2 regions of the Flexivirga alba genome follow, and region 1 is predicted to be linked to the other one. Evidence: predicted binding sites of a transcription regulator. Region 1 holds the regulator's gene; the other holds the start of a gene.
The links. Region 1 encodes HrcA, which represses chaperone genes, less so after heat shock. Its sites were predicted from a motif close to TTNGCACTCGNNNNNNNCGAGTGCNAA; they were not measured.
Positions count from the first base shown of each region.

Region 2: a site for HrcA is predicted at 5,345-5,371, ahead of ACFQDH_RS17570 (DNA polymerase III subunit beta family protein). Genes of this name have one in related genera too.

Region 1 covers NZ_JBHSWH010000001.1:4,172,984-4,183,788, forward strand. The annotation lists gene ACFQDH_RS20770 (16S rRNA (uracil(1498)-N(3))-methyltransferase) at 1-48, opposite strand, end outside; gene dnaJ (molecular chaperone DnaJ) at 56-1,183, opposite strand; gene hrcA (heat-inducible transcriptional repressor HrcA) at 1,208-2,233, opposite strand; gene ACFQDH_RS20785 (DUF3097 domain-containing protein) at 2,383-3,264, shown strand; gene ACFQDH_RS20790 (NUDIX hydrolase) at 3,257-4,309, shown strand; gene nadA (quinolinate synthase NadA) at 4,330-5,313, shown strand; gene ACFQDH_RS20800 (FAD-binding protein) at 5,313-5,801, shown strand; partial or broken gene ACFQDH_RS20805 (FAD-binding protein) at 5,696-6,342, shown strand; gene ACFQDH_RS20810 (hypothetical protein) at 6,415-6,747, shown strand; gene nadC (carboxylating nicotinate-nucleotide diphosphorylase) at 6,744-7,649, shown strand; gene ACFQDH_RS20820 (mycothiol transferase) at 7,680-8,180, opposite strand; gene ACFQDH_RS20825 (DinB family protein) at 8,216-8,737, opposite strand; gene ACFQDH_RS20830 (sigma-70 family RNA polymerase sigma factor) at 8,870-9,931, shown strand; gene hemW (radical SAM family heme chaperone HemW) at 9,925-10,805, opposite strand, start outside.
Region 2 covers NZ_JBHSWH010000001.1:3,552,975-3,563,779, reverse strand. The annotation lists gene ACFQDH_RS17595 (RecB family exonuclease) at 1-67, opposite strand, end outside; gene ACFQDH_RS17590 (site-2 protease family protein) at 143-1,282, shown strand; partial or broken gene ACFQDH_RS17585 (tRNA (adenine-N1)-methyltransferase) at 1,291-2,315, shown strand; gene arc (proteasome ATPase) at 2,501-4,144, shown strand; gene ACFQDH_RS17575 (PDDEXK family nuclease) at 4,302-5,264, shown strand; gene ACFQDH_RS17570 (DNA polymerase III subunit beta family protein) at 5,442-6,542, shown strand; gene ACFQDH_RS17565 (MFS transporter) at 6,539-7,363, shown strand; gene ACFQDH_RS17560 (MFS transporter) at 7,360-7,761, shown strand; gene ACFQDH_RS17555 ((2Fe-2S)-binding protein) at 7,724-8,200, opposite strand; gene ACFQDH_RS17550 (molybdopterin cofactor-binding domain-containing protein) at 8,213-10,438, opposite strand.

The DNA.
Region 1 (10,805 bases):
CGATCCGTCGAGCGCTCCGGGCGCAGCGAAGAACAGGCGGGAGGTCACGCGTTTGCTACTTGGCCTGGAAGGCGTCGCGCAGCTTGCCGAACAGGCCCTTCTCGACGCGACCGAAGCGCGCCTCGGGGCGCTCCTCGCCGCGCTCCTTGGCCAGCAACCGCAGCAACTCTTCCTGCTGAGGGTCCAGCTTGGTGGGCACTCGCACGTTGGCGTGCACCAGCAGGTCACCGCGGACCTGCGAACGCAGGTGCGTGACGCCGAGCCCGCGCAGGGTGATCACGTCGCCGGGCTGGGTGCCCTGCGGGATCGTCACGTCCCGCTCGCCGTCGAACGTCTCGAGCGGCAGCGCGGTGCCCAACGCGGCAGCAGTCATCGGCAACTCGACCGAGCAGTGCAGGTCGTCGCCGCGGCGCTGGAAGGTCGCGTGCTTGCGGACCCGCACCTCGACATACAGGTCGCCGGCAGGACCACCACCGGAGCCGACCTCGCCCTCGCCGGTGAGCTGGATGCGGGTGCCGGTGTCGACACCGGCGGGCACCTTGACGGTGATCGTGCGACGGTCGCGCACGCGGCCCTCGCCCGAGCAGTTGAAGCATGGGTCGTCGATGATCTCGCCGTATCCGCGGCAGGCCTGGCACGGACGCGTGGTCATGACCTGACCGAGGAAGGACCGCTGCACCTCCTGCACCTGACCGCTGCCGTGGCAGATGTCGCAGGTGTGCTTGCCGGTGCCCGGCCGCGCGCCGTCGCCGTGACACACCGAACACGCGACAGCTGTGTCGAAGGTGAGCTCTTCCGCACCGCCGAAAACTGCTGTGCCCAGATCGATCTCGACCGCGATGAGCGCATCCTGACCACGCTGCATACGGGAGCGCGGGCCACCCTGCGCTGCGCCGTTGCCGCCGAAGAACGCGTCCATGATGTCGGAGAACGAGAAGCCCTGGCCGTAGCCCGCGCCGCCACCGGCCATGGCGTAGGGGTCGCTGCCCATGTCGTAGGCACGCCGCTTCTCGGCATCACCGAGCACGTCATACGCCTGGGCGACCTTCTTGAACTGGTCGGACGCCTCCTCGGACGGATTGACGTCCGGGTGCAGCTTGCGTGCCAGCTTGCGGTAGGCACGCTTGATCTCTTCCGGGCTCGCGTTCTGTGCGATGCCCAGATCGCCGTAGTAGTCGTTCACGAAGTTCCTTCGAGCTGTTCGAGGTCAGTTGTCGAGGATGTCGGCGACATAGCGTGCCACTGCACGCACCGCCGCCATGGTCGAGGGGTAATCCATGCGGGTCGGGCCGAGCACTCCCAGGCTCGCGAAGCTGCCCGCGTCGTATGCCGTGCTCACGACAGAGGTCCCGCTGAGGCCGCTGATGGAATTCTCGGTGCCGATCCGGACAGCGACACCGTCGGTCGGGTCGCCACCCGCCTGGGTCAACAACCGCAGCAGCACCATGTGTTCCTCAAGGGCATCGAGCAACGGCCCCAGGGACATCGCGAAGTCGCTTGACCGGACCAGGTTGGCCGTGCCACCGAGAACCACGCGGTCCTCCCGCTCCTCGGCGAACGCCGCCGCAACCGCGTCGATGACCACCGGCCGGGCATCCGTGACATCGTCGACCAGCTGCGCCGACCACTCGCGCAACGCTCCCGCTGCGACAGCGCGACGCAGGCCGACACTCTTGTCGTTGAGCCCCGACCGCAGCTGCTGGATCAGCTCATCGGCCTCGACCTCGGTCAGCGACCGGTCGAGCTCGACGACCCGCTGGTCGACCTGACCGGTGGACAGGATCACCACGAGAGTCAGGCGGTCGGCCGAGCGCGGCACCAGCTCGACGTGGCGCACCAGCGCAGCGTTGAGCGACGGATATTGAACGACGGCCGCCTGCCCGGTCAACGTGGACAGCAGGCGGACCGTGCGCGAAATCACGTCGTCCAGGTCGACCGATCGGACCAGAAACGTCTCGATGGCAGTGCGCTCGGCGCGCGACAGCGGCTTGATCTGGCTGAGCTTGTCGACATACAGCCGGTAGCCGGCGTCTGTCGGGATGCGTCCGGCCGAAGTGTGCGGCGCCGCGATCAGGCCGTCCTCCTCGAGGACGGCCATGTCGTTGCGCACGGTCGCGGCGCTGACACCGAGGTGGTGCCGGTCGAGCAGGGCCTTGGAACCGACTGGCTCGGAGGTCGACACGTAGTCCTGCACGATCGCGCGCAGCACCTGCAGCCTGCGTTCGTCGCTCATGTCCACCTCCCTGCATCGTCCGCGCGCTGGCACTCAAGTATGTCGAGTGCCAAGTCTACTTGCCTCCAACCACGAGGCCGAATCCCCGACTAGTCTTCCCGACCTCATCCTCCGCGACTTCACGAGTGATGCCGACTACCCTTCGCGACGTGACCGACAGATATGGCGCCGATGTCCTCTCCGGTGATTGGCGCAAGCCGCCGCGGGGTCGCTCGGAGCAGGTACCGGCCGAGACCGGCCTGGTGGTCGAGGAAGTCCAGACCGGCTGGTGCGGCGCGGTCATCTCGGCCGAGAAGTCCGGCGGGCTGCGCGTGGTCCACCTGGAGGATCGGCACGGACGCAGCCGCGCCTTCCCGATGGGACCGGGGTTTCTCATCGACGGCAAACCCGTCGAGCTGACAGCGCCCACCTCGAAGGCCGACGCCGCGGCGTTGCAGGCGGCACGCAGCGCTGCGTCGAAGACCGCCAGCGGCTCCCGTGCCGTCGCCGATGCGCCCGCACGTGTCGCTCGCGGGTCACGGATCTTCGTCGAGGGCAAGCACGATGCCGAGCTCGTCGAGAAGGTATGGGGAGCCGACCTGCGTGTCGAAGGCGTCGTCGTCGAGCCGTTGCACGGTGTCGATGACCTGCGGTCTGTCATCCGGGATTTCGCGCCCACTCCGGATCGGCGGATGGGCGTCCTGGTCGATCACCTCGTCCCGGGCACCAAGGAGGCGCGGATCGTCGCCGACGCCCTCGCCATACCCGAGGCGCGGCGGGACGTGCTCGTGCTCGGCCACCCGTATGTCGATGTGTGGCAGTCGGTGCGGCCCGAGCGGCTCGGCTGGACGAAATGGCCGGTCATCCCCCGCGGCACCTCGTGGAAGCACGGCATCCTCGCAGCGCTCGACTGGCCGCACGAGACACAGGCTGACGTCGCGATGGGCTGGAGGCGCATCCTCGGCACTGTGCGCAGTTACACCGACCTGCAGCCCGAGTTGCTCGGCCGCGTGGAGGAACTCATCGACTTCGTGACGGCTCAGCATGAATGACGTCGGACTCAGCGCCGAGCTCGTGGCCGTGGTGCTGGCCGTGGACGACGGCCGGCCATGGGTGCTGGCGGCGGGACAACCGCCTGCCCTCCCGGCGGGCCCGTTGCGCGTCGAGGAGGAGTCGCTGCAGTCCGGCGTCCGCGAATTCGCCCGCGAACACAGCGGATTCGATCTTGGGTATGTCGAGCAGCTCTACACCTTCGCTGACCTCGGCCGCTCCAGTGACGACCGGCGCGTGGTGTCGATCTCCTACCTCGGGCTGGCCCGCGCACCGATCGCCGGCAGCGTGCGGCCGACCGACTGGTCGGCCCTCTACGACCTGCTGCCCTGGGAGGACCGCAGGCACCTTGGCGACTCTGGCGCCGATCGCCTCGGAGAGGAGATCGAGCGCGCACTGCGACGCTGGTCGGCCAACTCCGCGGAGCGGCTGGACCGCTGCCGATTCCTGTTCGCGTATGACGAACGGCCGTGGCGACCGGACCTCGCACTGCAGCGTTACGAGCTGCTCTGGGAGACGGGGCTTGTCGCCGAATCGCCTTCCGCTGCAAGGATATCCGCGCTCACAGCCGGCCCGATGCTGCATGACCACCGGCGCATCCTGGCCACCGGCCTCTCTCGCATTCGGGCCAAGCTGCAGTATCGGCCGGTGATCTTCGAGCTGATGCCGGAGACATTCACCCTGCTGGCGCTGCAAGAGACGGTCGAGGCCATCGCCGGCCAGCACGTGCACAAGCAGAACTTCCGCCGCGCGGTCGAGGTGCAGCACGAACTGGTTGAGCCCACCGGTGGCGTCTCGCACGAGACCGGCGGTCGCCCCGCCAAGCTCTACCGCTTCCGGGGCTCGGTCCGTGAAGAGCGCGCCCAGGTCGGCACCAAACTCCCACTCCCCGCTGAGCCTTCTGCTCCGACTGCTCGCAGGTCGTCGTCTCCGCGGCGTCCACTCTTCGGTCAGCCGATGTGGTCTTGGCCGTCACCTGCCATGGGACCCGATCAGTACCACGCCAGGATCGGTGTTATGCTCAGTTTCAGCATTTACTCATATTGAGCATTTCAAGGGAGTCGACAGTGAGCATCAGCGAGTTGTCCTACGACCACGCGGCGGCATACGAGACCGTGCAGCACGTGATCCCCGAGGTCGAGTGGGCGATGTATGCCGAAGACATCGAGGCGATCCAGCGACTGAAGCACGAGCAGGATGCCGTGATCCTGGCGCACAACTACATGACGCCCGAGGTGTTCCACGGCGTCGCCGACATCAAGGGCGACTCGCTGGCGCTGGCCCGAGAGGCCCAGACCGTCACAGCCGGCACGATCGTCCTCGCCGGTGTGCACTTCATGGCCGAGACCGCCAAGCTGCTCAACCCGAGCAAGCGCGTGCTGCTGCCTGACCTTCGCTCGGGCTGTTCGCTCGCGGAAAGCATTACGCCGCAAGACATTGCACAGCTTCGCAAAGAGCACCCGGGCGCTCCCGTGGTCACCTACGTCAACACCTCGGCGGCAGTGAAAGCCGCAAGCGACATCTGCTGCACTTCTGGCAACGCGGTTCAGATCATCAAGTCGCTCGGGGTCGACAAGGTCATCATGATCCCCGACCAGTACCTCGCCCGGAACATCGCCGCCCTGACCGGCGTCGAGGTCATCACACACCCGGGCGCGTGTGAGGTGCACGAGCGCTTCACGCCGCTGGACATCGTGCAGATCCGGCAGGGACACCCCGGAGTCACCGTGCTGGCCCACCCCGAGTGCCCGCCGGAGGTAGTCGCGGAGGCCGACTTCGCCGGCTCGACCGCGGACATGCAGCGGTATGTCGAGACTGAGCACCCCGCCAAGGTCGCGCTGATCACCGAGTGCTCGATGAGCGACAACATCGCCGCAGAGCACCCCGATCTGGAGTTCGTCCGCCCGTGCAACCTGTGCCCGCACATGAAGCGAAACACGTTGGGCGCCATACGAAATGCGCTGGAGACGGGCACCGTGGAGATCGAGGTCGACCCCACAGTCGCCGCAGCCGCCCGCCGCGCCATCGACCGCATGTTAGAGGTGCACTGATGAAGCAGAACCCCATCGTCATCGTCGGCTCCGGCCTCGCCGGACTCACCTGCGCCTGGGCGGCCACCGAGCCGTGCATCCTGGTCACGGCGGAGTCGCTCACCTCGGGCGCCGCGAGCATGTGGGCGCAGGGCGGCGTCGCAGCTGCAATCTCGCCGAACGACTCCACCCAGGATCACGCCGATGACACCTGGCGCGCCGGAGCATTCGCCGGCGATCGCGCCGTGATCGACCGGATCACCGCTGACGCACCCGGCGTCGTGCGCTTGCTGACCGAGCTCGACGTGCCGTTCGACCGCGCCGCCGACGGCAGCCTCGACCTGGCACTCGAAGGCGGCCACAGCCGACCGCGCGTTGCCCACGCCGGGGACCACAGCGGCGCCGCCATCACCGCCTGTATGGCGTCCGCAGTTCTGCACTCCCCACGATCGACGTGCGCGAAAACCATTCGCTGGTCGAGATTCTCACCGATGCACACGGCTCGGTGAGTGGTGTGATCGTGCGACGCGAAGACGGTGCGGCAGAGGCGATCGAGACCGAACGGGTGGTGCTCGCCACCGGCGGGCTCGGCGGTCTCTGGTCGCACACCACCAACCCGACAACCGCGCTCGGCCAGGGCGTGGCCCTCGCTGCCCGGATCGGTGCGCGCACCGACGACCTGCACCTGGTGCAGTTCCACCCCACCGCTCTCGACGTGCCGCGAGACCCGATGCCGCTGTTGACCGAGGCGTTGCGTGGCGCCGGCGCCACCCTGCTGGCCGACGGCACCCGGTTCGTCGAGGAGTTGCAGCCGCGTGACGTCGTGGCCGCCGCAGTCTGGGAGCAGCTCACCGCCGGCCGTACGGTCCGCCTGGACGCGCGCGAAATCCCTGACGTGACAACCAGATTCCCTGCCGTCGCCGGTCTTGCCGCCGCGTGCGGACTGGACATCGCGACGGACCTTCTGCCGGTCCGGCCGGCCCTGCACTACTCAATGGGGGCATCACCGTCGACCAGCACAGCCGCAGCTCGGTGCCGGGCCTTTGGGCCATCGGCGAGGTCTCCCGCACCGGCCTCCACGGCGCCAACCGACTCGCTTCCAACTCGCTGCTCGAGGCGGTTGTGACCGGCCGCGCCGCAGCGCAGGACGCGTGCAACTTGTCCGCCGACCGGTGGACCGACTCCATCCCGCCGGTCGACCGCGCGACGGTACTCCCCCGCGACGGCTCGGCAGCCATGCCGGTGCAGGACGTGCGCGCGCTGCTCGGCAGCGCGTGCGGCGTACTGCGCGACGGTGAGACCCTGGAGCGTGCTGTCGAGACGCTCGCCCCCCACACCGGTGACGACGTCGCGTATGTCGCCTGGCTCATCGCCCGCTCGGCGCTCACCCATCCCGTCAGCATTGGCGCGCACCGCCGCACCGATTCCGTTGCACCGCAAGGAGTTAGCGCATGACCACCACCCCGCCGGCCGGGAACGTCTTTTCGCCAGGGCTCGACCGCGTCGTGCAAACCGCGCTGACCGAAGACCTCGGTCTGGGTGGCGATCTCACCACCCGGTTGACCGTGCCGGAGGACGCCCTGGGCACGGCATACATCGTCAGCCGGGAGGAGGGAGTCCTCTCGGGCGGCGATGCCGCCACAGCCACTTTCCTGGCCGTCGACCCGTCCCTGCAGATCGAGTGGGCCAAGCAGGCGGGCGACAAGCTCGCGGCCGGTGACCTCGTTGCCACCGTCAGCGGTTCGGCACGGTCGGTGCTGACCGCCGAGCGCACTGCACTCAACCTTCTTGGCCATCTCACCGGAATCGCTTCTCGCACCAGCGTTTTCGTCGACCTCGTCGACGGGACGAAGGCACGCATCGTCGACACGCGCAAGACCACCCCAGGCCTGCGCGAGTTGGAGAAGCGCGCCGTGCTGCACGGTGGCGGCACCAACCACCGCTTCGGCCTGTATGACGCAATCCTGGTCAAGGACAACCACATCGGTCTGGGCGGTGGCCTGCTGCCCGTCCTGCAGCGGCTCGCAGCCGACAGCGGTCACCTCGTGCGGGTCGAGATCGAGGTCGACACCATCGAGCAACTCGACACATTGCTGGCGTTCGACGTCGAGCGCATCGAGCAGGGGCTGGCGCCCGTCGTACACGCGGTGCTGCTGGACAACATGGAGGCATGGCAGGTCGCCACGGGTGTGTCCCACATCCGGCGTCACCCGGCGCCGCTGATCACCGAAGTCTCCGGAGGCGTCGACGAGGAGACCGTGCAGGAACTCGCCCGCGCAGGCGCTGACGCGATCTCGATCGGCGCCCTCACCCACAGCGTGACGTGTCACGACTTCGGATTGGACCTGCAGGTGTGACGCCCCCTGAGTCAGTGCACCCGTTCAGCATCAGGTGAGTACCAGCCACTGGTGCCCGTCGATGAGTTCGCGCGCGGCGTCCAGTTGGCCCGCGTGCGAGGCGGTTTCGACGATCACATGCAAGACCGCTTCGCCCACCGATGCCAATCGCCAGTCGCCGAACTGGTCGGCCGGCCACCACGCCGGAGGTGCGCCGAAGTCCGCGTCCGCAAGGACACGATCCGCCCTCGCGCACTCGTCGTGGTAGGCCGTGAGCACGGCGTCCGGCGGCACGTCCGGCGGGACGTGCCAGGCGTTCGACGGCGCGTCGAACTGCGCGATCGCGGCCGGGTCGCCCGCCGCCACGGCGCTGAACCAGAGCCGCTCCACGTCGACTGTGAGGTGATTCACCAGCCCCAGCATGTTCCACCCGCTGGGCAATACGGCACGCCGCAGGTCTGCCGGACCGAGTCCATCGACCGCCTCGAGCACGTGGTCCCGTGCGTCCTGCAGCGCCGCGAGGGTCGTTGCCTTCAAACCCGTGTCAGTCACTCCATACCCCGTCCCATGTCCACGAGCCCATCCTCCTACCGCGGGCCGAGTCCGGTGCGTTCGTCGAGGAGTTCGCGCGCGATGTCCAGATGACCCGCGTGCCGGGCGGTCTCCTCGATCATGTGCAACACGATGGTTCGCACACTGGTGGCGAGCTCGGTGTGCTCCGGGACGACGGGGCCGCGCGGCGCGTCATCCAGCGAGACCGAGGCGAGCGCCTCGTCCGACTCGGCGCACTGCGCACGGTAGGCGGCAAGCACCTCGGCGACCGGCTCGTCGGTGCGGAACCCCTCATCCGGATCCTCGTCGTCCGGCTCGTCCTCGCCGTCGTCGTCGGGCACCCGGCCGGCCAACACGATCTGGAACCAGTACATCTCGGCTCCACCCAGATGCCAGATCAGCCCGATCGGCGACCACCCCGACGGCACCACCGGCGTCCGCATGGCCACGTCGTCCAGGCCATCCACGATCGCGAGCACCGCCGCACGCTGCTCGTGCAGATATGTCGTCAGCGTCGCCTTCTCGACATCCGCACCGACCTCGACAGTTGTGTTCATGCTTCAGCTCCTTCTGCGGGTCCCGTGGCCCGTCGCTCGTGTTCCGGAAATGGCAGTTGATTCAGGACTCGCAACGCAAACGCAGAACAAGCCTCATGAGTGAGACGTCGCGTTCGCGGCATACTCATCGGGGTGAGCGAAACTTCTTCCCGGGAACCCTCGGTCACGGGGTCATCCGGCGCCGACGGCGACCTCGCGCTGGCCCGCCGGGGCGACCGTGCGGCATACGACCGCCTCGTGCGACCGCTGCTTCCCGAGCTCCACGCGCACTGCTACCGAATGCTCGCCGCGTCCCACGACGCCGACGACGCGCTGCAGGACGCGCTGGTCAAGACATGGCGTGGCCTGGGCGACTTCGAGGGCCGCAGTACGCTGCGGACCTGGCTCTACACGGTGGCCACGCGCTCGTGCATCGACCTCGCCCGTGCCCGTGGCCGGCGGGCGATGCCCGTCGATCTCGGACCGGCCAGTGCCCGGGCGGTGGTCGACGATGCACCGAGCGGTGACGTCGCCTGGCTCGGTCCGTATGTCGGTCACGCGCGGCAGGGCACAACATCGCCCGCAGCACGCTACGAGGAACGGGAGGCGGTGGAGCTCGCCTTCGTTGCGGCACTCCAGCACCTACCGGGAAATCAACGTGCCGCGCTCCTGCTCTTCGACGTGCTCGGCTTCCCCGCCGAGGAAATCGCGACGATGATGCGCACCACGACGACATCGGTCAACAGTGCGCTGCAGCGAGCCCGGGCGACGGTCACTCGACGAGTACCAGACCCGTCGCAGCAGGCCACCGCCCGGCGTATCGGTGATCGGCAGCTGAATGCGGTCGTCCAACGCTTCACCACGGCACTTGAGCACCGCGACACCGACGCGCTCATCGACCTGGTGACCGAGGACGTCACCTGGGCGATGCCACCGATGCCCCACTGGTATGCCGGACTGACGGCAGTCGGCGACTTCGCCGCGCAGGTGCCGATGGGCAACTGCGGAAGCTGGCGGACCCTGCCCACGAGCGTGAACGCGCAGCCGGCGGTCGCCTGTTACCTGCGCCCGGACGGTGCTCCCTCACATGGAGCGTGGGCCATCACCGTCCTCACCCTCCGTGACGCTCGGATCTCGGGCATCACGTCCTTCCTCGGTGTCGAGCACTTCACCGCACTCGACCTGCCGGCGGAGCTGCCACCGATCGGTCAGTAGCCCAGTAGGACGCGGACCACCGTGTCGGCGAGCAGGCGACCGCGCAGCGTCAGCCGGGCCGCGGGACGCTCCCACCGGACGGCAGCAGCGCCGTCGAGCAGACCGTCCGCGATGAGCCCGGCGACGGCAGCCCGACCGGGCGCGTGAAGTGCATCGAGCGGCAGGCCCTCGGTCAGCCGTATGCCGAGCAAGACCTTCTCGTCATACCGCTGCTCGGCAGTGAGCAGCTCGCGACCTGCGCCGGGCGAGGTGCCCGCCATGACCCGATCCGCATAGGGCGCAGGGTGTTTCACGTTCCACCAGCGGACCCCTCCGACATGGCTGTGTGCGCCGGGGCCGACACCCCACCAGTGGTCCCCGCGCCAGTAGAGCTCGTTGTGTCGGCACCGGGCGTCGGGTCGCCGCGCCCAGTTGCTGATCTCGTACCAGTCGAAACCCGCTGCGGACAGGACCGATTCGGCGATTTCGTACTTCGTCGCCTCGTCGTCGTCCTCCGGCATCTCGACCAGGCCGCGGCGTACCTGCGTGGCAAGCTTGGTGCCCTGCTCGACGACGAGTGCGTAGGCACTGATGTGGTCCGGTTCCAACTCGACGGCGGCGTCGAGGCTGCGCCGCCAATCGTCCGTGCTCTCCCCCGGCGTGCCGTAGATGAGATCCAGACTCACCTGCATGCCTGCCTCGCGCACCGCGCGCACCGCGGTTGCGACCCCGGCGGGGTCATGGGTTCGTTCCAGAGTCGCGAGAACATGCGGGACGGCCGACTGCATGCCGAGGCTGACCCGGTTGAAGCCTCCGGCAGCGAGCGCCGCCGCGACCTGAGGATCCACAGTGTCCGGGTTTGCTTCGGTCGTGACTTCGGCGTCATCCGTCAGAC
Region 2 (10,805 bases), 620 kb from region 1:
GCTTGACCGGTCGGGGCCCTGAGCCCTCCGACCGCGCCTGCGTCGTTGCCGCTGCCGTCTGATCCATGTCTGCGACGTTATCCGGCAGCGCAGACATCCCGGCGCCCGGTAGCTCACACCAACCGCAACGTAGGCTGGATGAATGGCGAACGCGGACCGGCCCGGCTGGCAGTTGGGCACGCTGCGCGATGTCCCGATCTACATCGGCCGGACCTGGCCCATCATCGCGGTTGTCATCATCGCGACCTTCGGGCCGCAGGTCGCCGATGCCTACCCGGACCTGGGCGGAGCCGCCTACTTCGTCGCGTTCCTCTACACGCTCCTCCTGCTGCTGTCCGTGGTCGCGCACGAGGCTGCGCACGCGCTGGTCGGACAATGGCGCGGCTACCACGTGCGGCGCATCGTCGCCGACCTGTGGGGCGGGCATACGGCATACGACACCGATGACAGCTCGCCGATGTCCAGTGCACTGGTCGCTGTGGTCGGGCCACTCGCGAACGCCGTTCTCGCGCTTGCCGGTTGGCTCGCTCTGCACGGCGTCGGCCACGATCGTGAGGTCGCCCGACTACTGATCGGCGCCTTCGTCTTCACCAACGCGTTCGTCGCGATCTTCAATCTGTTGCCCGGTATGCCGCTGGACGGCGGCTTCATCCTGGACGCGGTCGTATGGCGCGCCACCGGCTCCCGCTCGGCCGGGCTGCTCGTGGCAGGGTGGTGCGGCCGCGTGCTGGCGGTGTTGTTCGTCGCCTGGACCGTGGTGCGGCCACTCCTGCGTGGCGACACACCGCAGACGTTCTATGTCCTCTGGTCGGTGCTCATAGCCGGTTTCCTCTGGGTCGGTGCCGGTAATGCGATCGCCCGGGCCAAGGCGGGTCGTCTCTTCGCCCGCGTGCGAGTGCGCGACGTGCTCCGGCAGGCAGCGATCGCTCCGGACACCGCACTGGTGACGCAGTTGCCGAGGAACACTGATGTGGTCGTGGTCGATCGGCAGGGTGTGCCGTGGGGGTTGATCGCCCCTGCCGACCTGCTGCAGGCCGCAAGGCCGGAGCTGCAGGACGTTCGTGCCGCGGCGCTGGCCCGCGTCCAGCCCGCCGGCTGGGTGGCCCAGGTGCCGTCGGTCGACGTCGACGTGACCGCTCTGGTTCGAGCAGCGCAGAACGTGGGTGGCGCCATACAGGAGCTGTTGGTGGTGGTCGACGGACAGCCTGCGGGTTTGGTCGCCATTCAGGTGCTCGGAGATGCGCTGGCGGCTGCCGAGCGCCCTGCCGTCGCATCCGTCTAGGCTGGGCGATCGTGAACTCGCCCGAACCCACCGGAGCCGCCGCGCGTCGCGGACCATTTGCAGCCGGCGAACGCGTGCAGCTGACCGACCCGAAGGGCCGGATGCACACGCTCGAGCTGACGCCGGGCAAGCAGTTCCACACGCACCGCGGTCACCTCGTCCACGACGACCTGATCGGCCTGCCGGACGGCAGCACGATCACCAACACCGCCGGCACCGAATATCTCGTGCTGCGGCCGCTGCTGTCGGACTACGTCATGTCGATGCCGCGCGGCGCCGCTGTCGTCTACCCGAAGGACGCCGGGCAGATCGTCGCGATGGCCGACATCTTCCCTGGAGCGCGAGTGGTGGAAGCCGGCGTCGGCTCCGGCGCCCTGTCGATGTCCTTGCTGCGCGCCGTCGGTGACGGCGGCGAGCTGCACTCGATCGAGCGACGCCGGGAGTTCGCCGACATCGCCCGTGGCAACGTCCGTTCGTTTTTCGGGGAGAGCACCCGGCCTGGACGATCACCGTCGGCGACTTCGTCGAGGTTCTGCCCACGGTCACGGAGCCGGGGACGATCGACCGGGTGGTGCTCGACATGCTCGCGCCGTGGGAGTGCCTGGACGCGGCCGCCGATGCGCTGGCGCCCGGCGGCGTCTTCATCGCGTATGTCGCAACGGTCACCCAGCTGTCCCGGGTGGCCGAAGGAGTCCGAGCGCACGGTGGTTACACCGAGCCGGAGGCCTGGGAGTCGATGGTGCGCGGCTGGCACCTGGAAGGGCTCGCGGTGCGTCCGCAGCACCGGATGCACGGACACACAGGCTTCCTGATCTCGACCCGTCGGCTGGCTCCGGGAGTGACGCCGCCGTTCCGGAAGCGGCGGCCGGCGAAGAGTGCGAGCGGCTCCGATGCTCCAGATATTGAGACGAGCACGTTCGAAGCCGGTCGGTCTGACGAGTCGTGGACTTCGGAGAATCTGGGCGAGCGCCCGGTCTCGGAGAAGAAGCTGCGCAAATTGCAACGTTCAGCAGGCGAGCCGCCGCTGGACTGAACATGTTTGAGAGTTAGGGTCGGGTTGCATCGAACCGCAGTGACGGCTTCGGCAGCACGCTCGAAGTTGGTGCGGCACAAGCACAGGAGGCCGACCGTGAACGATCACCCCCTGAGTCAGGTACGCCGAAGAGCTCGATCGAGAGCTTGCAGCGCGAGATCCGGACACTGCGCGAACGACTCGCGATGTCCTCGCACTCCAGCGCCGGAGACCTGCAGCAGCAGGTTCGCCAGCTTCAGGCGTCAGTCGGGACCATGTCCGCCCAGAACGAACGCCTGGTGCGCACCCTGAAGGAAGCCCGCGAGCAGATCGTCAACCTCAAGGGTGAGGTGGACCGGCTCGCGCAGCCGCCCGCGTCATACGGCGTGGTGATCGAGACCCACGATGACGGAACGGCCGACATCCTGTCCTCCGGGCGGAAGCTGCGGGTGGCGGTGAGCCCGTCCATCGAGCCGGGTGAGCTGTCCCTCGGTCGCGAGGTCATGCTGAACGAAGCCTTGAATGTCGTTGCCGCTGTTGGCTTCGAGCGGGTCGGCGAGCTCGTCCAGGCAAAGGAGCTGCTCGGTGAGGACCGTGTCCTGGTGGTCGCGCACGCCGACGAGGAGCGGGTCTGCCGGATCGCTGCCAAGCTGGCCGGCGAGACGATCCGGGCCGGCGACTCGCTGCTCGCCGACAGCCGCAGCGGGTTCGTCTTCGAGCGTATCCCCAAGGCCGAGGTCGCCGACCTCGTGCTGGAGGAGGTGCCCGACATCCGCTACGAGGACATCGGTGGTTTGGCCGGCCAGATCGAGCAGATCCGCGACGCCGTCGAACTGCCCTACCTGCACGCCGACCTCTTCCGGGAGCACGCGCTGCGCCCGCCGAAGGGCGTCCTGCTCTACGGCCCTCCCGGCTGCGGAAAGACGTTGATCGCCAAGGCTGTTGCCGCCAACCTGGCGCGCAAGGTCGCCGAGAAGACCGGGCGAGACGAGGCGGCATACTTCCTGAACATCAAGGGACCCGAGCTGCTCAACAAGTATGTCGGTGAGACCGAGCGGCACATCCGGCTGATCTTCCAGCGGGCCCGGGAGAAGTCGTCCGACGGCACACCGGTGGTGGTCTTCTTCGACGAGATGGAGTCGCTCTTCAGGACTCGTGGTTCGGGTGTCTCGTCCGACGTCGAAACGACGATCGTGCCGCAGTTGCTGTCCGAGATCGATGGTGTGGAGCAGCTCGAGAACGTCATCGTCATCGGTGCCTCGAACCGCGAGGACATGATCGATCCGGCGATCCTGCGACCTGGTCGCCTCGACGTGAAGATCAAGATCGAACGCCCGGATGCCGAGAGCGCCCGGGACATCTTCGGTAAATACCTCGTGCCGGGGCTGCCGTTGCACGCCGACGACCTGGCCGAGCACAACAACTCGCCGCAGGAGACCGTCGAGGCGATGATCCAGGCATCGGTCGAGCGGATGTACACCGAGATCGACGAGAACAAGTTCTTGGAGGTCACCTACGCCAGCGGCGACAAGGAGATTCTCTACTTCAAGGACTTCAACTCCGGCGCGATGATCCAGAACATCGTCGACCGCGCGAAGAAGATGGCGATCAAGGACCAGCTGACGACCGGTCAGAAGGGCATCCGGGTCGAGCACCTGCTGCGTTCGTGTGTCGATGAGTTCAAGGAGAACGAAGACCTGCCCAACACCACCAACCCGGACGACTGGGCGCGCATCTCCGGCAAGAAGGGCGAACGGATCGTTTATATCCGCACGCTCATCGACGGCAAGGACGGCGCCGAACCGGGTCGCGCGATCGACTCGATCAAGGGCACCGGCCAGTACCTCTGACCCCTCATGCGGGTTGAGTAGCCTTGGGAGGCGTTTCGAACCCCCGGCTATGCCGTCCGCGCGGTGGAGCGCGCGGACGGCATAGCCGAACGAGCGGGCGCCCTCAGTTGTCCACAGGGGCGCTGCAGGACTTCGGCGAATCGGCCAGGATCGCCCGATGCAGCGAGAACAGGCGGAGGCACGGCACTGGTCGATCCGGAGGCCTGCGCGCACGGGTGTCGCCCGACGCGGCACAGCCGCCGAGCTCGCCACTGCTCATGGCGGGGTCGTGCATCGGCAGGAGTTGGCCGAGTGCGGGATCGATAGCGACGGGATCCGGAACGAAGTCGCGGCTGGACGCTGGTTCAAGCTCGGCCGGCATACGGTGGCGATCGGTTCGCCTGAGATCGGCCTCGTCGCCCAGTGGTGGCGAGCGGTCTGGGAGAGCGGTGCGGGTGCACGGCTCGACGGTGCCAGTGCGCTCTGCGCACATGGAATGACTGGTTTCCGTGCCCAAGTCATCGATGTCTCGTTGCCGGCGCGTAACCGGCATCACGCCGTCGACGGCGTTCGGCCGCACCGGTTGAGGCAACCGCCACCCGCGGCGAAGGTTGGCATACCGCGGGTCTCGGTGGAGATGGGCATGATCCACGCCGGCCAGTGGGCCGTTAGCGACAGACAGGCAGCCCTGGTGATCTGCCTGCCGATGCAGCAACGGATGACTTCGACGGCACGGCTCAGCCTGGCGTGGCGCGGCATCGGACGCTCGGCACGTCGCCCATTCCTCGACGCGGTGATCGCTGATGTGACGGACGGCGCCCACTCGTTGGGCGAACTCGATTTCGCCCGAATGGTGCGACGCGTCGGCCTTCCTGCTCCGACCCGTCAGGCAATCCGATGCGGAGCGGACGGAAGGGTCTACCTCGATGTCAGTTGGGACGATGTCGGCCTGGTGGTGGAGATAGACGGCGGCCACCATGCGCTTGCGCTGAACCCGGTCGACGACGCGCTCCGTCAGAACGACCGCGTCATCGCGGGCGAACGCGTCCTGCGTATCCCGGTGATCGGCCTCCGGCTGGCGCCCGATCAGTTCCTGATGCAGATCCGTCGGATGTATGACGCTCTCCGAATCACCCAGTGAGCGCAGGCTGCCCGACGGCTATGCCACGCGCGCGGTGGAGCGCGCGTCCGGCATAGCGCAAGCGGGAAGCAAGGGGCGGATTGACCTTCGAGTTGGTTGAGGGGCCAAGCTGGGCTCGTGCCTGATCAGCGTGCCGGCCGAAGGACGGACCATCAGCGTAGAGCGACTGAGGCGAAGATGAGGAACGAGTCTTCGTCCCAGTCGTCCCTACTGACCATAGGTGCGTTCGCGCGGTTGGTCGGCCTCAGCTCGAGTGCGCTCCGTTTCTACGACGACTGCGGGCTGTTGCACCCGCAAGAGGTCGATGCGGCGAGCGGCTACCGTTACTACTCGGCCGAGCAGGAGCGGCGCGCCTCGACGATCAGCCGACTGCGGGGGATCGGGTTGCCGTTGCATGACATTCGCACGGTGCTCGACGGTCCGCCCGAGCAGGCCAGAGCAGCCTTGCGGACGTATGCCGAGCAAGCTACCGGCATCGCGCGACAGGCTCGCGAGACCAGCGAGGACGTCATCGCGTCCCTGCCGGACGGTGCGGGCGCGAGCGCGCCGACAACCGTGATCGTCCGCGGCCCAGAGCTGGCCAGTGCGTTGCGACAGGTGTCTCCGGCGGCAGCGGCAGTGCCCGACATACCCGTGCTGAAAGGCGTGCTGCTGCAGCTGGGCGCCGACGAACTCACCGTGGTTGCGACTGACCGCTACTGGATGGCGGTGCGCAGCCTGCCCGTCGAGGAGACCTCGGGACCGGACCGGCCCATCGTCGTCGCGGCCGGTGCGGTGGCCGCGGCGGTTACGTTTGCCGCCGCTCACGACCGAGTGCGCCTACGGGTCGGCGACGATGGGGCCACCACGCTCGAGTCAGGCGACAACGAACTCAGCCTTCCGACTCTCGATGCTCAATTCCCGTCGTACCACTCGGTGTTGGTGTCTTTGCCGCCGACGGCGGGTCGTGTCACGGTCGACCGCGCAAGGCTGGCAACGGAGCTGCTGCAGCTTGACGACGCGGACGCCGTCGTGCTCACAACGGGGACGGATCACCTCGACCTGAGGGTCGACGGGGACCGGCACGGTGTGCGACTGAGCGCTATCTGCACCGGCGAATCCCTGACGACCGCGTTCCGGCCGTCCCTGTTGCTCGGAGCACTCGAGGTGAGCATCGGTCCAGAGGTGCTGCTCGAACTTCCGGCTCAGGCGAGCCGCCCGGTCGTCGTGCGTTCCGCGGACCAGGGCACCTTCACCACCATCGTGATGCCGGTCCGGAGGGACAGCGCCGGGTCATGAGCGAGCACACCGTGTCCGCGACTGCGGTCGATGCAGGCAGACTGCCTGCGGCATATATCTGGTGGACGGTTGCCGCCGCGACAAGCACTCTGGGCAGTTCGGCGTTCGGCTTCGCGATGACCTGGTACGCGACCGGTGTATCCGCGGGACTGACGGGGCTCATCGGTGTGCTGATCACCCTGCCGACGGCGGCCCTGCTGCTGATCGGCGGCGCGGTCGCCGACCGGGTTGGCGTGCGCCGGATGCTGGTCGCCGGCGATGCGGTCATGCTGCTACTCAGCCTCTTCGTGGTGCTGGCCGCGACAGCGTTCGGCGTGCACGCGTGGCTGCTCATCGTCGTCGCGGTCGTCTCGGGTGTCGAGAGCGCCTTCTACCTACCCGCAACTGGGGTCGTGCCCCGGCTGTTCGCCACCGGCGACGCTCTCCCGAGAGCCACTGCGGTGAACAGCACGCTCACCCAGCTGGCGCGTATCGCGGGGCCGCCCTGTGGCGCTCTGGCAGTCGCCGCGATCGCATTCTCCGGAGCGGCCGCAGTCGATGGTTTGACCTTTGCGCTGATTTTGTTGGTGCTGCTGCGGATTCGGCCTTCACACGCACCGCCGTCGGACTCCGTTGCTGGGGGCTTGTCCATCCTCCGCTCGCTCACGACTGTACGGTGCGCCCCGCAGCTGCGCGCGGTTCTGGTGACGACCGGTGCGATCGCCGGCGCCGTGCTTCCGGCCGTGATCTACGGACCGTCGTTGCTCGCACGCGAATCCGGCTGGGGCCCAGGCGCTTCCGGGTCATCGAGGTCGGTTGGCTGGTCGGCGGCCTGGCGGTGACTGCAGTCATCGCGCGGCGCGGTGCGGCCCGGCGAATCGGCCTGGCAGTCGGCGTCGGATTACTGATGGTGACCGCCGGGCTGTTCTGTATGGCACTGTCCCCACTGCCGGGCGTGGCGTTCGGATGCACGGTCGTCCTCGGCGTGGGCGTGTCCGTCTGCACGGGTCACCTGTGGCCGGCATACCTCCAGGCCACCCCGATGGATCAGCTCGGCCGATACCAGTCGTTGCTCGTATTCGCCCAGATGGCAGCACTTCTCATTGCCACCGTCCTGTTCACGGCCATCGCCGGCCGGCTCGGCGCACGTTGGTCACTTGCGTTGTGCGCTGCCTGCACCCTGGTGACGCTGATCTGGTGGATCACATCTTCGCAGCGCCGGCTCGGATCGCCTTCCTGATCCGGAAGTAGGTGCCACAGCGGCATACGTTGCGGATGCTGTCGAGGTCGTCGTCGGTGATCGCGCGGCCCTCCGCCTGGACCTTCTTGACGAGCGCGACGGCGGCCATGATCTGACCGGGCTGGCAATAGCCGCACTGCGCGACGTCCTCCTCGAGCCAGGCTTCCTGCATGGGATGCAGCTCCTGGTCCGTGGTGGCGGCCAGACCCTCGATCGTCGTGACCTCGTCGGTGGACTTGATGTCCTTGACCTGCACCGAGCAGGGGTTGAACGCCTTGCCGTTGATGTGCGATGTGCAGGCCTTGCAGACGTTGATGCCACAGCCGTACTTCGGGCCGGTCACCTTGAGGACGTCGCGCAGGACCCAGAGCAGTCGCACGTCGTCCTCGACGTCGACGGTGACCTGCTCGCCATTGAGCTTGAAAGTGTGGGTGGACATTGGCAACTCCGCTCAGTAGGTGTGCGACAGGCCGTCGGTGGGCGACTCGGGGAGTGATGGCACGTAGGGCTTCACGTCGAACGACAGCGTGTCGTGGTTGATCGGGAATCGTTTCGGGACAGTGCCTGTCGCGCGCGCGTAGGCGCAGGCAACTGCGGCGAACGATGCCGGAACGCCCGCCTCACCCACGCCCCCGGGCTGATCGGACGACGACGGCATGATCACGCACTCGAACTCGATCGGCGCGTTCCACTCGCGGGTGTAGAAGTAGTTGTCCCAACTCGCCTCGAGGAAATGTCCGTCCTTGAGGTGCGTGCTGTTGGTCAGTGCCAGCCCGATTCCGTCGGAGGCAGCGCTCATCATCTGTGCCTCGATCCCTCGCGGATTGATGACCAATCCGGCATCCACGGCAACGACCACCTTGGTGACCCGCGGACCGCCGACGCCGTTCGCGATCTTTCGATTGACCGTCTCTGGACGACAGTCGATCTCGACGAGAAACGCTGTGGCGCCTTTGTATTCGCGATGTACTGCGATGCCCTGTGCGGTTCCGGGTGCCATCGTGCGGCCCCAGTTGCCGACTTCGGCGACCTTCTCCAGCACCGCCTTGACCTCGGGATACTTGATGTTGGCGAGTCGGAAGGCGAGCGGGTCCTTCCGGGCCTTCTTCGCCATCAGGTCGACCGTCAGCTCGCTGGCGCACGCGACGTCCTGGGAGTAGATGGACCGCATCGAGCCGGTGTTGAAATGCGTGTCGGTCTCATCGAGCAGCTGGGTCACGACACCGAAGTTGTAGGGCAGGTCCTGGGTGAGCAGGAAGATGCTCTGGGAGAGGCCGACCCCGACGAGACCGGGCGGCAGATCCGCGGCAGTGGCAACGAGCATCTCGCCGAGCCCGTGGCTGAAATCGGTGGTCACGCTGGTATGCCGCTGCTCGAAAGTCAAGACCTGGTCGCCCAGCATGGTCGCTCGGCAACGCGAGGTGACCATCGGGTGCATGCGTCCTTGGCGCGGCTCGTCGACGCGGTGCCACATCAGTTTGACCGGTTTGCCCATTGCCTTGGACACACGAGCCGCCTCGAGCGCCGGGTCGTGGAAGAGCTTGTGGCCGAAGGATCCGCCGCCGGTCACCACGTTGACGGTCACCTTGCTCACCGGCAACCGGACCGCCTCGGCGATCTTGCCCTGAGCGACGATCGGCGACTTCAGGCCGGACCAGATGGTGGCGTGGTCGTCCCGAACGTCTGCGATCGCGCAATTGGTCTCCAGAGCAGCACTGGAACGGAACATGAACTCGAAGTCGGTGTCCACCTGTATGCCGAGCAACGGAAGTTTCGGCACCGCCAGCGGTATTTCGGCCTTGCGAAGCTCTGCCAGGATCGACTCATCGTCCGCGGCGCCGACGACACTGGCGCCGAACTGCGCTTTCATCGCTCGCACCGCATCGATGCACTGTCCGAACGTCTTCGCCCGCACGGCCACACCGGTCGGTATGACGGCGACATCTGTCACGCCGGGCATTGCCAGGATCGCGGCCTCGTTCGCCAACCCGGTCGGGTGACCATTGAGCCCGGTCGCGCGACACAGCATGGTGGGAAGTGCGTCAGGGACCTGCAGGTCCATCGTGAATTGCTTCTTACCGGTGACGATGTCGCGTGCGTCGACTCGCGTGTGCGGCTTGCCGACCACGGTGAAGGCTGAGCGGGCCTTCAAGTCCACCTGGACGCTTTTCGTTGTCGCCCCGGCGGCCTTCACCGCCAGCTTCCCGTAGGTGGTCGACTTTCCGTCAGGGGCAGTGATGACACCCTGTTTCGAGGTGAGCTGGTCTACGGCATACCCGAGTTCGATGGCTGCGGCCTGGAGCAGTGCGCCCTTTGCGATGTTGGCTGCGACTCGGATCGGTGTGTACGTCGACACCGTCGAGTTCGACCCACCGGTCAACTGATTGAACACGAGCTCCGGTCGTGCCGGAGCCAATGACACGTTCACCTTCTCGACGGGCAGGTCGAGTTCCTCCGCGATGATCATCGAGGTGGACGTCGTGATGCCCTGGCCGACCTCGGCGCGTGGCAACGCGAAGCTCGCCGTGCCATCGCTGTTGATGGTGATCGTGATGAGGTTGGCAGTCGCCAGGCCGGCGGTGTCCTGCAGGTCCTCCAGGTCGAACAACGCAGCGATCTGAGGTGGGGAGGGGACCGACGCCTCAGCGGGCGTGCCGAGTCGGAGGTCGGCCGCCACAGTCAGCGTCGTGCCGGCAACGAGGTAGCCGACGAACCGTCTTCGGCTGATACCTCGACGACCGGCGGGTTCGGGCTTTGATACTGCGTGTTGAGAGGCCACCCGAAAGACAGTGACACAGATCACCTACCGGACGGTAGGTTGCGAATTCAAAGACTTGGTCAATGTTCACCAGGCCGCGCCCGTTGCCCTTGACGGGAAATCGAAGTGCTCCCTCGGGCGGGTCTGTGAGAGCCTGGGAAACGGCGTACCGGACCTGCATCGAACCCGTGCGCCGGTTCTGATCGACGGTGAGCGGCCTGGTGCCGCCGGAAGCGAGGTCGGCCGCATGGCCTGCTCAGCACACAGCTGACCTGCCCGGTTCAGG